One region of the Paenibacillus sp. FSL M7-1455 genome, then DNA from elsewhere that is predicted to be linked to it. Evidence: a T-box and tRNA genes for the amino acid it is inferred to sense, from the RefSeq annotation. Region 1 holds a T-box; the other regions hold tRNA genes.

Region 1 (3,273 bases):
GCAAAAAGCGCGGGATGGAGAACGCAATTGCAGTCGTACACGAAGGCTGGGAGAAGAACGGCAAGCGGGTACAGCTGAAGAACAAACAGCATTACCTGCATACGAGCGGCGGCGACTTCTGGGAAGGGTTCGGGGACTTTCTGGTGGAGCGTTACGAAATCGACGAGAACACGTGGCTTGTGGTGAACGGAGACGGCGCGGCGTGGATCGGGGAATGTACATCCTACTTTCACCAATGTCTGTACATGCTGGACCGCTTTCATGTGGCGCGTGATTTGAAACGCTTTGTTGGTCATTTGCCGCAGGTGTGGGAGACCGTGAGACGGTCTTTGGCCAAACAGGATGCAGCCGCGCTTATGGCGGTCCTGGAAGGCGTGTCGGAGCAAGAGATAGCGGAAGAGAACCGGAAGGATTGGAAGCCGTATAAAAGATTTCTAAAGCGGCATGAGAAGCATTTGGACGACTACCGAAAAACACTCCAGGCGAAGGGGATCGACACAAGCGGCATGCGCCCGATGGGAAGCGCGGAATCGCAGATGCGTATATTCGCCAAGCGGACGAAGCGTGGCGGGTACAGTTGGAGTGAGCGAGGCGTCAGGGCGATGCTGAGGACGATGATGAGGATTCAAGAAGCGGGCACGGTGGTAAGAACGGTTGAAGGACAAGCGAGTAAGCAGGCAACGCCGCAGCAGTCGATAAACATGCGGCAATTGCTCAAGAACGTGACGCAACCGGTCAAGGGTTGTATCGCTGGAATGATTCGCATGCTGCAAGGACCGAAGCAAAGCAGCACAACGGGTATGGCACTCAAAGCACTTCGCGGATAACGGCAAAAAATTCTGACAAATCACTTGTGTTTGATGAAAGAACGAAGCAAAGCGCTTACAAGGAAGAGGTTCCTTCGGGGTTCGCGTTCCAGGCATCTTAAATGACTGCCCACGCTAGCTTGACACTGACCGAAAAAGCGAGCGGATTGACTAGAATTCGGGTTTTATATATAATATGACTTAATGTTTGACAACAATTTCATGACATGATGGCAATGATGAGGGGTAGTAGTTTCGGCGGTGTCACCCAGAGAGCCGGCGGTCGGTGCAAGCCGGTTGACGAAGCGGAATGAACTCGCCTCGGAGTCATGGTTTGAACGGGGGACGGATGAACCCTCCTTTCGTGAAAAACCATCGCCTCACCTCCGTTAAGGGTGCAAAGGGAGCGGAAGCAAAGCATGTTTTCCGCTAACTAGGGTGGTACCACGGGAATCAAACCTCTCGTCCCTAGCGCTAATACGCTATGGATTGCAGAGGTTTTTTTAATGAGATTCACGCGAATTTGCGGCCGCGCAAGGCGTCCGCCTGACTGTATGAGGGGGCATTAGTAGATGAGTGACAATCAGCAGGCTCAGGGGTATCATCCCCAGTCGATCGAGCCGAAGTGGCAAAAGTATTGGGATGAGCACCATACGTTCAAAACGGGCGAAGATCCCGGCAAACCGAAGTTCTATGCGCTGGACATGTTTCCGTACCCGTCCGGCGCCGGCCTTCACGTAGGCCATCCGGAAGGATATACGGCGACCGACATCGTATCCCGCTATAAAAGAATGCGCGGCTACAATGTGCTTCATCCGATGGGATGGGACGCGTTCGGCCTGCCGGCCGAGCAGCACGCGCTCGATACGGGCGAACATCCGCGCGACATCACGGTCAAAAACATCAACAATTTCCGCCGCCAGATCAAATCCCTCGGGTTCTCCTACGACTGGGACCGCGAGATCAGCACGACGGATCCGGAATATTACAAATGGACGCAGTGGATTTTCATCCAGCTGTACAAAAAAGGCCTCGCTTACGTAGCGGAACTTCCCGTGAACTGGTGCCCGGCTCTGGGCACGGTGCTGGCGAACGAAGAAGTCATCGACGGCAAAAGCGAACGCGGCGGCCATCCGGTCATCCGCAAGCCGATGCGGCAATGGGTGCTGAAAATCACCGAATACGCCGAGCGCCTGCTTGAAGATTTGGAGGAGCTCGACTGGTCCGAAAGCATCAAGGACATGCAGCGCAACTGGATCGGCAAATCCAAAGGGGCCGAAGTGAATTTCGCCATCGAAGGCCATAGCGGCCAATTGACGGTATTTACGACGCGTCCGGACACGCTGTTCGGCGCCAGCTACTGCGTGCTGGCTCCCGAGCATGAGCTCGTGGCCGAAATCACGACGCCGGAGCAGCAGGAAGCGGTCAAAGCGTACCAGGACCTTGCGGCCCGCAAAAGCGATCTGGAGCGCACGGATCTGGCGAAGGACAAAACCGGCGTATTCACGGGCGCCTATGCCGTCAATCCGGTCAACGGCGCGAAACTGCCGATTTGGATCGCCGATTACGTCCTCGCGGGTTATGGAACGGGCGCCATCATGGCGGTGCCGGGCCACGACACGCGCGACTGGGAATTCGCGAAGCAATTCGGCCTGGACATCATTGAGGTCGTCAAAGGCGGCAACGTGCAGGAAGAGGCTTACACCGGTGACGGCGAACACGTCAATTCCGGATTCCTGGACGGGCTGGGCACCGAAGAAGCGATCGCCAAAATGATCGCATGGCTCGAAGAAAACGGCAAAGGCCAAGGCAAAACGACCTACCGCCTGCGCGACTGGCTGTTCAGCCGCCAGCGTTATTGGGGCGAACCGATTCCGATCCTGCACCTCGAAGACGGAACGATGAAAACCGTGCCGGAAGACCAGCTTCCGCTGATGCTGCCGGACATCGACCAGATCAAGCCGTCGGGAACCGGGGAATCCCCGCTTGCGAACGTGACCGAATGGGTGGAGACGGTGGATCCGGAAACCGGCATGAAAGCGCGCCGCGAAACCAACACGATGCCGCAATGGGCCGGAAGCTGCTGGTATTACCTGCGGTTTATCGATCCGCACAACAAGGAAGCGCTCGTTTCGAAGGAAAAAGAGCGCGAGTGGATGCCGGTCGACCTCTACATCGGCGGCGTCGAGCACGCGGTGCTTCACCTGCTGTACGCCCGTTTCTGGCATAAAGTGCTTTACGACCTGGGCGTGGTCAGCACGAAGGAGCCGTTCCAAAAGCTGGTCAACCAAGGCATGATCCTGGGCACGAACAACGAAAAAATGAGCAAATCCCGCGGCAACGTCATCAACCCGGACGAAATCGTCGAAACCTACGGCGCGGATACGCTCCGCATCTATGAGATGTTCATGGGGCCGCTGGAGGCGACGAAACCTTGGAACGAAAACGGCGTGGAAGGCGCCCATCG
Region 2 (3,273 bases), 2.5 Mb from region 1:
TGACCATGCTGCAGCCATGGAACAACTTTTTCCTGATCATCATCCTGATATGGATGCAGACAGGCTTTGCGATGGTGATTTTTTCGGCGGCGATCAAAGGCGTTCCCGACGACATCCTTGAAGCGGCGCGCGTGGACGGGGCGGGGGAGATCCGCATCTTTTTCCGCATCATCATCCCGTATATCTCGACGACGCTGCTGACGGTCACGACGACGATCATCGTGTTCACGCTGAAAATATTCGACGTCGTCATGGTCATGACGGGCGGCCAATACGACACCGAAGTGGTGGCGACGCAGTTTTACCGGCAGTTCTTCATGTACCGCAACTTCGGGTACGGTTCGACGCTGGCGATTGTGCTCCTGATCGCGGTGCTGCCTGTGATCTACTTCAACCTTCGCCAAATCCGCAAGCAGGGGGGATTCTAAATGGCCGGAAAAAAGAAGAAAAAGGGCAAAAAGTGGCTCGTTAACCTCATTCTTGGCATCATTTGCTTCATTTGGCTGATTCCGACCGTGGGCCTGCTGATTTCTTCCTTCAGACCTGCCGCGGATATTCTTCAGACCGGCTGGTGGAAGGTGTTCCCGCATCAGGAATGGAAAACGACGGATACGATCAAGCTGTCCAGGGACGTGGACCTGCGCCAGCCGATCGAAGTGAACGGCAAAACCTACTCCGACGATCAGCTGAAAGCGGGCGTAAAGTCGGGAGACGAGCGCCTTATTTGGGAGAACCGCCGCAACCGCGAGATCAGCGTGCAAAAACCGGGTTGGGTGGCGAGCACCCAGCTGACGCTCGACAACTACAAAAACGTCATTTCCGGCAAAGAGTACACGCTGAAAGGACCGGACGGCAGCGAAACGAAGGAAAAGGGAACGGGCCTCTCGCAAGCGTTCTGGAATACGCTGACGATCGCCATCCCGGCGACCGTCATCCCGATCCTGATCGCTTCGTTTGCCGCTTATGCCTTCGCTTGGCTGCGGTTCCCCGGCCGGAAAACGCTGTTCGCGGTCATCATCGCGATGCTGGTCGTTCCGCTGCAGGTGGCGCTGATTCCGGTGCTGAAGGATTATACCGCGCTGGGCCTGAACGGCAGCTATCTCGGCATCTGGCTGGCGCATTCGGCTTTTGGCCTGCCGCTGGTCACTTATTTCATGTATAACTTCATCAGCCAGCTGCCGAAGGATTTGTTCGAATCCGCCTTTATCGACGGCGCGAGCCATTTTACCATTTTCAGCAGGCTGATTTTGCCTTTGTCGGTGCCTGCGCTGGCTTCGATCGGCATTTTCCAGTTCCTGTGGGTATGGAACGATTATCTGGTTTCGCTCATCTTTATCGGCAACCAGCCGGAAGTGCAGGTCATGTCGATGAAGATCGCCGACCTCGTCGGCTCCCGCGGAAACGACTGGCACCTGCTGACGTCCGCTGCCTTCATCTCCATGCTGATGCCGCTGGCGATTTTCTTCCTGCTGCAAAAATATTTCGTCAGAGGGTTGATGGGCGGTTCGGTGAAAGGGTAAACGAGGGAAGAAGTTCCCGCTTAATGATAAACATCGGAAAATACCGCAGTCATGTTTTGCGTTATTGGGTCACGAACATGGGGCATGTCCGGAAAGAGCCGCCGGAACGGGGGCTTTGCGCGGATGTGCCCGTGTTTTTTCGGGGAGGGCCGGGGCATTTGCGGAGGACGAAATTGGCGTCTTTTATTCTCGAAAACTTTTTTTAACAAAATGCTTGACGATGAGAGGCTTGTCATGATATGATCTATCTTGTCGCCGCGAAAGAATGCTTTCGACGAAGACGATGACCGATATGCGGTCGTGGCGGAATTGGCAGACGCGCACGGTTCAGGTCCGTGTGGGCTAACCCCCCGTGGAGGTTCGAGTCCTCTCGACCGCATTACATCAGAAAAAGCTCGCAGATTGCTTTTATAGCCGTTTGCGAGCTTTTTTGTATCGAGCTTTTTTGTATTTTGATCATGAAGTTGTTGTTCTCTACCAGGGCAGAAGGGACTTTGAAACGGTCATAGAGCTTAGAAGTCATGAGTACGGATTCAAATCATGCATGGTATTTGCCTCATTTACGAGTACATTTCCGTGATCATCGTGACGGCTTCTTTGGCGATGATGAATCGATCGCATTTCAGAATTTGGTATACGTTGAGGGAATCGGCTGCGGCCGTTTCCACGCCAGGGATGTTATTGGCGCTCTTCATCACAATGTTATCGATAGTAGGCGTAACGATCAGCGCCTTTTTATCCGCCCCAAGAGCATGAAGCATAGCTACGATGGTCTTCGTCCTGTAATGTTCCAACTTGATCTCGTCGACGACAATGAATTCTTTGTTTTGGACCTTGCTGGACAATGCCGATTTTAGAGCGAGCCGCTTCACCTTTTTATTGAGCTTGTAGCTGTAGTCCCGGGGTTTGGGAGCAAACACGACTCCTCCGCCTCGCCAATGCGGCATGCGAATCGAACCCGCTCTAGACCGATCGATTTTGTTTTGCTTATACGGTTTTCTGCCGCCGCCCCTAACTTCACCGCGTGTTAATGCAGATTGCGTTCCTCTGCGTTTATTTGCCAGGTAATTGACAACGGCTTCATGCATAACCGGTTCATGGGGAACGATGCCGAAAATGGATGCTTCAAGTTTTTATTTGCTGTAAATGATTTTTCGGATGGCATAAACCGAAAGGCAGTAAGATTCTGCGAGTTCTTGAATCGAAGCACCGCAAGCGTAAGCGTGCATGATGTCCCGGTTTCGCCGATCGATTTCCTCCCGGGAACCGGATAATTCCCCCCAATGTTTGTGTTGATCCTTGATTGCCGGAATATAAAGGTACTCGCCTTGCACAAAATTTTGCAACTTTTCGACCAATTCTTTGGGGAGAATCGCGTTCGCGTTAATATATCTCATGAAGACCCACTCCTTGAATTCATATCCTATCTCAAGCAGCAAAGCCAGCATGATTGGTGATGACGTTATTCCATGCAAATATCACCAAATATCTGTCTTTGCATGGAATTGAACATGGGTGATTGCAAGGTTGTGACGAGACATCATTCATTCTCCTTGATCGATATGTTTTCGTGCTAACTCATTGACTGTCGTGACCGTATAGTTGACCGCATGCTGCATCAATGTCCGTTCCGAATTGGGTTCGCACAGTGACCTTGATTCCTTGGAATTTTAAAATCCCGGCAAACTTTCGAACCCGGTCTTTGTCCGATTGGCGAAAGCTTTCGGGCGTCACGTCGGTTGAATTGTAGGGG
Region 3 (3,273 bases), 2.4 Mb from region 1:
TGCGGATGCAGGCGTCACGCGCGTCATCACGGTGGAATCCTCGGGCATTTCCGTCGCGTTTGCGACGGCGCTGGAGCTTGGGGTACCGCTCGTGTTCGCGCGCCGCAAAAAAACGCTTTTGGCCGATCCCGACGCGTTATGCGAGCGTGTCCCGTCCTTTACGAAAGGGATCGTCACCGATATCATGCTGTCGCGCAAGTACATCCGGCCAGAGGATAAGGTGCTGTTTATCGACGACATTATCGCCAACGGCGATGCGGCCAGAGGGCTCGTCAAAATTATCGAACGTTCGGGCGCGGAGCTGGCCGGCCTCGGCGTCGTCGTCGAAAAATGCTTCCAGGCCGGCGCGCGCACGATCCGCGAGCAGGGAATCCGTTTGGAGTCGCTTGTAAGGATCGAGTCGCTCGATCACGGAACCATCACCTTTGCCGACTGATCGTCCAAATATAAACAATTTCTTTCAAGTGGCGTCCTTTTCGCTTATAATATACTTAAGAACTCGAGAGGGGAGGCAGCGAAATGGGGAAAGAACCGGTAACCGAACAGTTTTTCGTCGATAAACTGGCTGCAGCCAAAGATCATTTCGAACGCGCATTGGATTGCAAACATACGGAGTTTGATGATCTGTATCCCTACATGATGGAGCATCCTCAATTTTTCTGGTACAAACGTTACGTCGCCTGGTCGGAACTTCTGACCATCGTGCGTATGTGTGATGAGCTTGACTTTTCCTGGAAGGATTTGTTCGCCCCTCATCAAGTGGAGTATGTTGAAAAACGGGTGATGTCTTCTACAGTGCTTGATTTTTGGTTTGAGAAAAATGACAGCAAAGAGCATGCGCAACGCTAATTCTTGCACGAATGTGGAATTCAGCCGGCAAGCCGCTGCAAAAGATATGACCTAAATGAATCCATTTAGGTCTTTTTTTGTGATACGAACAAAGGAAAGGAGGCCGCTTGCGATGATTACCGACGAACAGCTCAACAACTACCGCCTTTCCGGAGAAATGGTCAGGGTGGTTCGCGACAGTCTTGAAGAAAACGATGTAAAAGGCATCGTGGTGGCGTGGGACGACAATCATGTGCTGATCCGGCGCCGCAACCGGAAGGTCGTCAAGCTTGACCGGAATTATTTGTTCCAGCCGGCGGACGAGCCCCGCAAAAACCCCGAAGCTTGAGCTTTCGGGATGATATAGCTGTAAGCAAAGCCGTTTTAACCTGGGGGAATCCTCCTGCCTACATGGCAGAGCAGGGTTTCTCCGGTGTTAAAGCGGCTTTTTTGCAGCTGGGGAATGCATGTTCCAGCGTGATGCTCCAAACCAGACTCCGTCAGGCTTCAGCCTGGGCTCCCGGCCCGCGGGCAAGACATGGGTATCCTTACGTCGTCGAAACAGGAGGGGAAAGAGGGTTGCCCGGAGAAAAGCCGGTGCCGACATTCGGAACGAGTCCCAGATAAGCCTTCATGCGGGCCATCATTTCGCTGCGGAAAGCCGGCCATAAAATGTTCATTTCGCCCGTGTAACCCCTGCATACATATTCCGCGCCGATGCCGCGTTCGTCTTGAAGGATGCGGTATACGCGGATTCGGCGGCTTTTGAATTCGCGTTTGACGCCGGACAGCAGCGTTAAGGCTTGGCGGTCGCCTCCGGCCACCACCTCCATGTACAGCTCGGGCGTTTTGAACACGCCGCTTTCTTCCATGATGCGAAGGTCCCGCTCAAACACTTTGTGAATGTATTGCAGCAGAAGATAACTTTTGATCAGCGCCAGTTCGTCGCGGGTTATGCCTGGTGCAGTCATGTAAGGATCACCGCCTTTCATGGGAACTCATGTTCTTATTTTATCCCGCCTGCCGCATTTTAATCAATGCTTTTTCGCTGGCAGTTGCTTCCGATTTTCATAAACATAAAATGGATCCCTAAAAAATATCGAAAAAGCGTTGACTATATTTTAAAATCATGGTATGATCTATCTTGTCGCCGCGAAAGAGTTATAAAACAACGAAAGCGCCAAGCGATGAATACATATGCGGTCGTGGCGGAATTGGCAGACGCGCACGGTTCAGGTCCGTGTGGGCTAACCCCCCGTGGAGGTTCGAGTCCTCTCGACCGCATCGCTTATAAACAGACCCGTAAATTATGAACATAATTTACGGGTCTGTTTTTTTATGCAATCCGCTAAGAAATTGGCGAGTCGCGGTTTCTTAAACGAGGTGGCAGGCGACGATGCGCCCCGGTTTCGCTTCCCGGAGCTCGGGTTTGCTTTCCGCACAGACCGCCGCCGCGTAAGGGCATCGCGTCCGGAAGGGGCAGCCGCTTGGCGGTTTGAGCGGACTGGGAAGCTCGCCGCTGAGCACGATCCGCTCCTTGCCCGCCTCCACGTCGGGATCCGGGACGGGGATGGCGGACATGAGCGCGCGCGTGTACGGGTGCAGCGGTTCCGCATACAGCGTTTCGCTGTCGGCCAGCTCCATGATTTGCCCCAAATACATGACGGCAACGCGATCGCTGATATGTTTGACCATGGACAGATCATGCGCGATGAACAGGTACGTCAGTCCAAGCCGTTTCTGCAAATCTTTCAGCAGGTTGACGACCTGGGCCTGGATCGATACGTCCAGCGCCGAGATCGGCTCGTCGCAAATGATGAACTTCGGATCGACCGCGAGCGCGCGGGCGATCCCGATACGTTGGCGCTGTCCGCCCGAGAACTCGTGAGGGTAGCGGGTGGCATGATCGGGGTTTAAGCCAACCATGTGGAGCAGTTCCTCGACCCGATGCCTGCGCGCCGAACGGCTGTCGGCGAGACGGTGAATATCCAGCGCCTCCCCGATAATGTCCATGATCGTCATGCGCGGATTCAACGATGCGTAGGGATCCTGGAAGATCATCTGCATCTCCCGGCGGAGCGCCTTCAGCTGGCGCGGCTTGAGCCGATAAATGTTCGTTCCTCCGTACCAGGTTTCCCCTTCCGTCGGCTCGTACAAGCGGAGGATCGTCCGTCCCGCCGTCGACTTTCCGCATCCCGATTCGCCTACCATTCCAAGCGTCTCTCCTTGGCGGACGCTGAAGCTCACGTCATCGACGGCCTTCAGGGTCCGGCCCCGTCCCAAGTGAAAATGCTTGCTCAGCCGGTGGACCCGGAGCAATGGCTCTGTGCTCATCTGGCCACCTCCCGTGCCAGCGGATGCAGCAGCCAGCAGCTTGCGCTGTGCGTTTCCCCGATGGCGGTCGTTTCCGGCAGCCGCTCCCGGCAGATGCGCATCGCATCCCCG

What was found. A T-box is a leader RNA that pairs with one kind of tRNA and senses whether it is charged. The one in region 1 lies ahead of leuS (leucine--tRNA ligase), so its partner is inferred to be a tRNA-Leu.
Region 2: it encodes a tRNA-Leu, which carries the amino acid that the T-box ahead of leuS (leucine--tRNA ligase) is inferred to sense. The anticodon was not compared.
Region 3: it encodes a tRNA-Leu, which carries the amino acid that the T-box ahead of leuS (leucine--tRNA ligase) is inferred to sense. The anticodon was not compared.

What each region holds. Positions count from the first base shown of each region.
Region 1 covers NZ_JBBORO010000001.1:4,200,222-4,203,494, reverse strand. Annotated here, with positions in the region: gene NYE48_RS19420 (ISLre2-like element ISTco1 family transposase) at 1-827, shown strand, start outside; T-box leader at 1,034-1,279, shown strand; gene leuS (leucine--tRNA ligase) at 1,379-3,273, shown strand, end outside.
Region 2 covers NZ_JBBORO010000001.1:1,720,263-1,723,535, forward strand. Annotated here, with positions in the region: gene NYE48_RS07920 (carbohydrate ABC transporter permease) at 1-428, shown strand, start outside; gene NYE48_RS07925 (carbohydrate ABC transporter permease) at 429-1,520, shown strand; gene NYE48_RS07930 (hypothetical protein) at 1,544-1,726, shown strand; tRNA gene NYE48_RS07935 (tRNA-Leu) at 1,815-1,899, shown strand; partial or broken gene rplD (50S ribosomal protein L4) at 2,081-2,653, opposite strand; gene NYE48_RS07945 (CD3324 family protein) at 2,654-2,917, opposite strand; gene NYE48_RS07950 (Cfr family 23S rRNA (adenine(2503)-C(8))-methyltransferase) at 3,099-3,273, opposite strand, start outside.
Region 3 covers NZ_JBBORO010000001.1:1,814,547-1,817,819, forward strand. Annotated here, with positions in the region: gene NYE48_RS08405 (xanthine phosphoribosyltransferase) at 1-436, shown strand, start outside; gene NYE48_RS08410 (hypothetical protein) at 520-849, shown strand; gene NYE48_RS08415 (hypothetical protein) at 962-1,177, shown strand; gene NYE48_RS08420 (hypothetical protein) at 1,377-1,799, opposite strand; tRNA gene NYE48_RS08425 (tRNA-Leu) at 2,028-2,112, shown strand; gene NYE48_RS08430 (ABC transporter ATP-binding protein) at 2,203-3,162, opposite strand; gene NYE48_RS08435 (ABC transporter ATP-binding protein) at 3,159-3,273, opposite strand, start outside.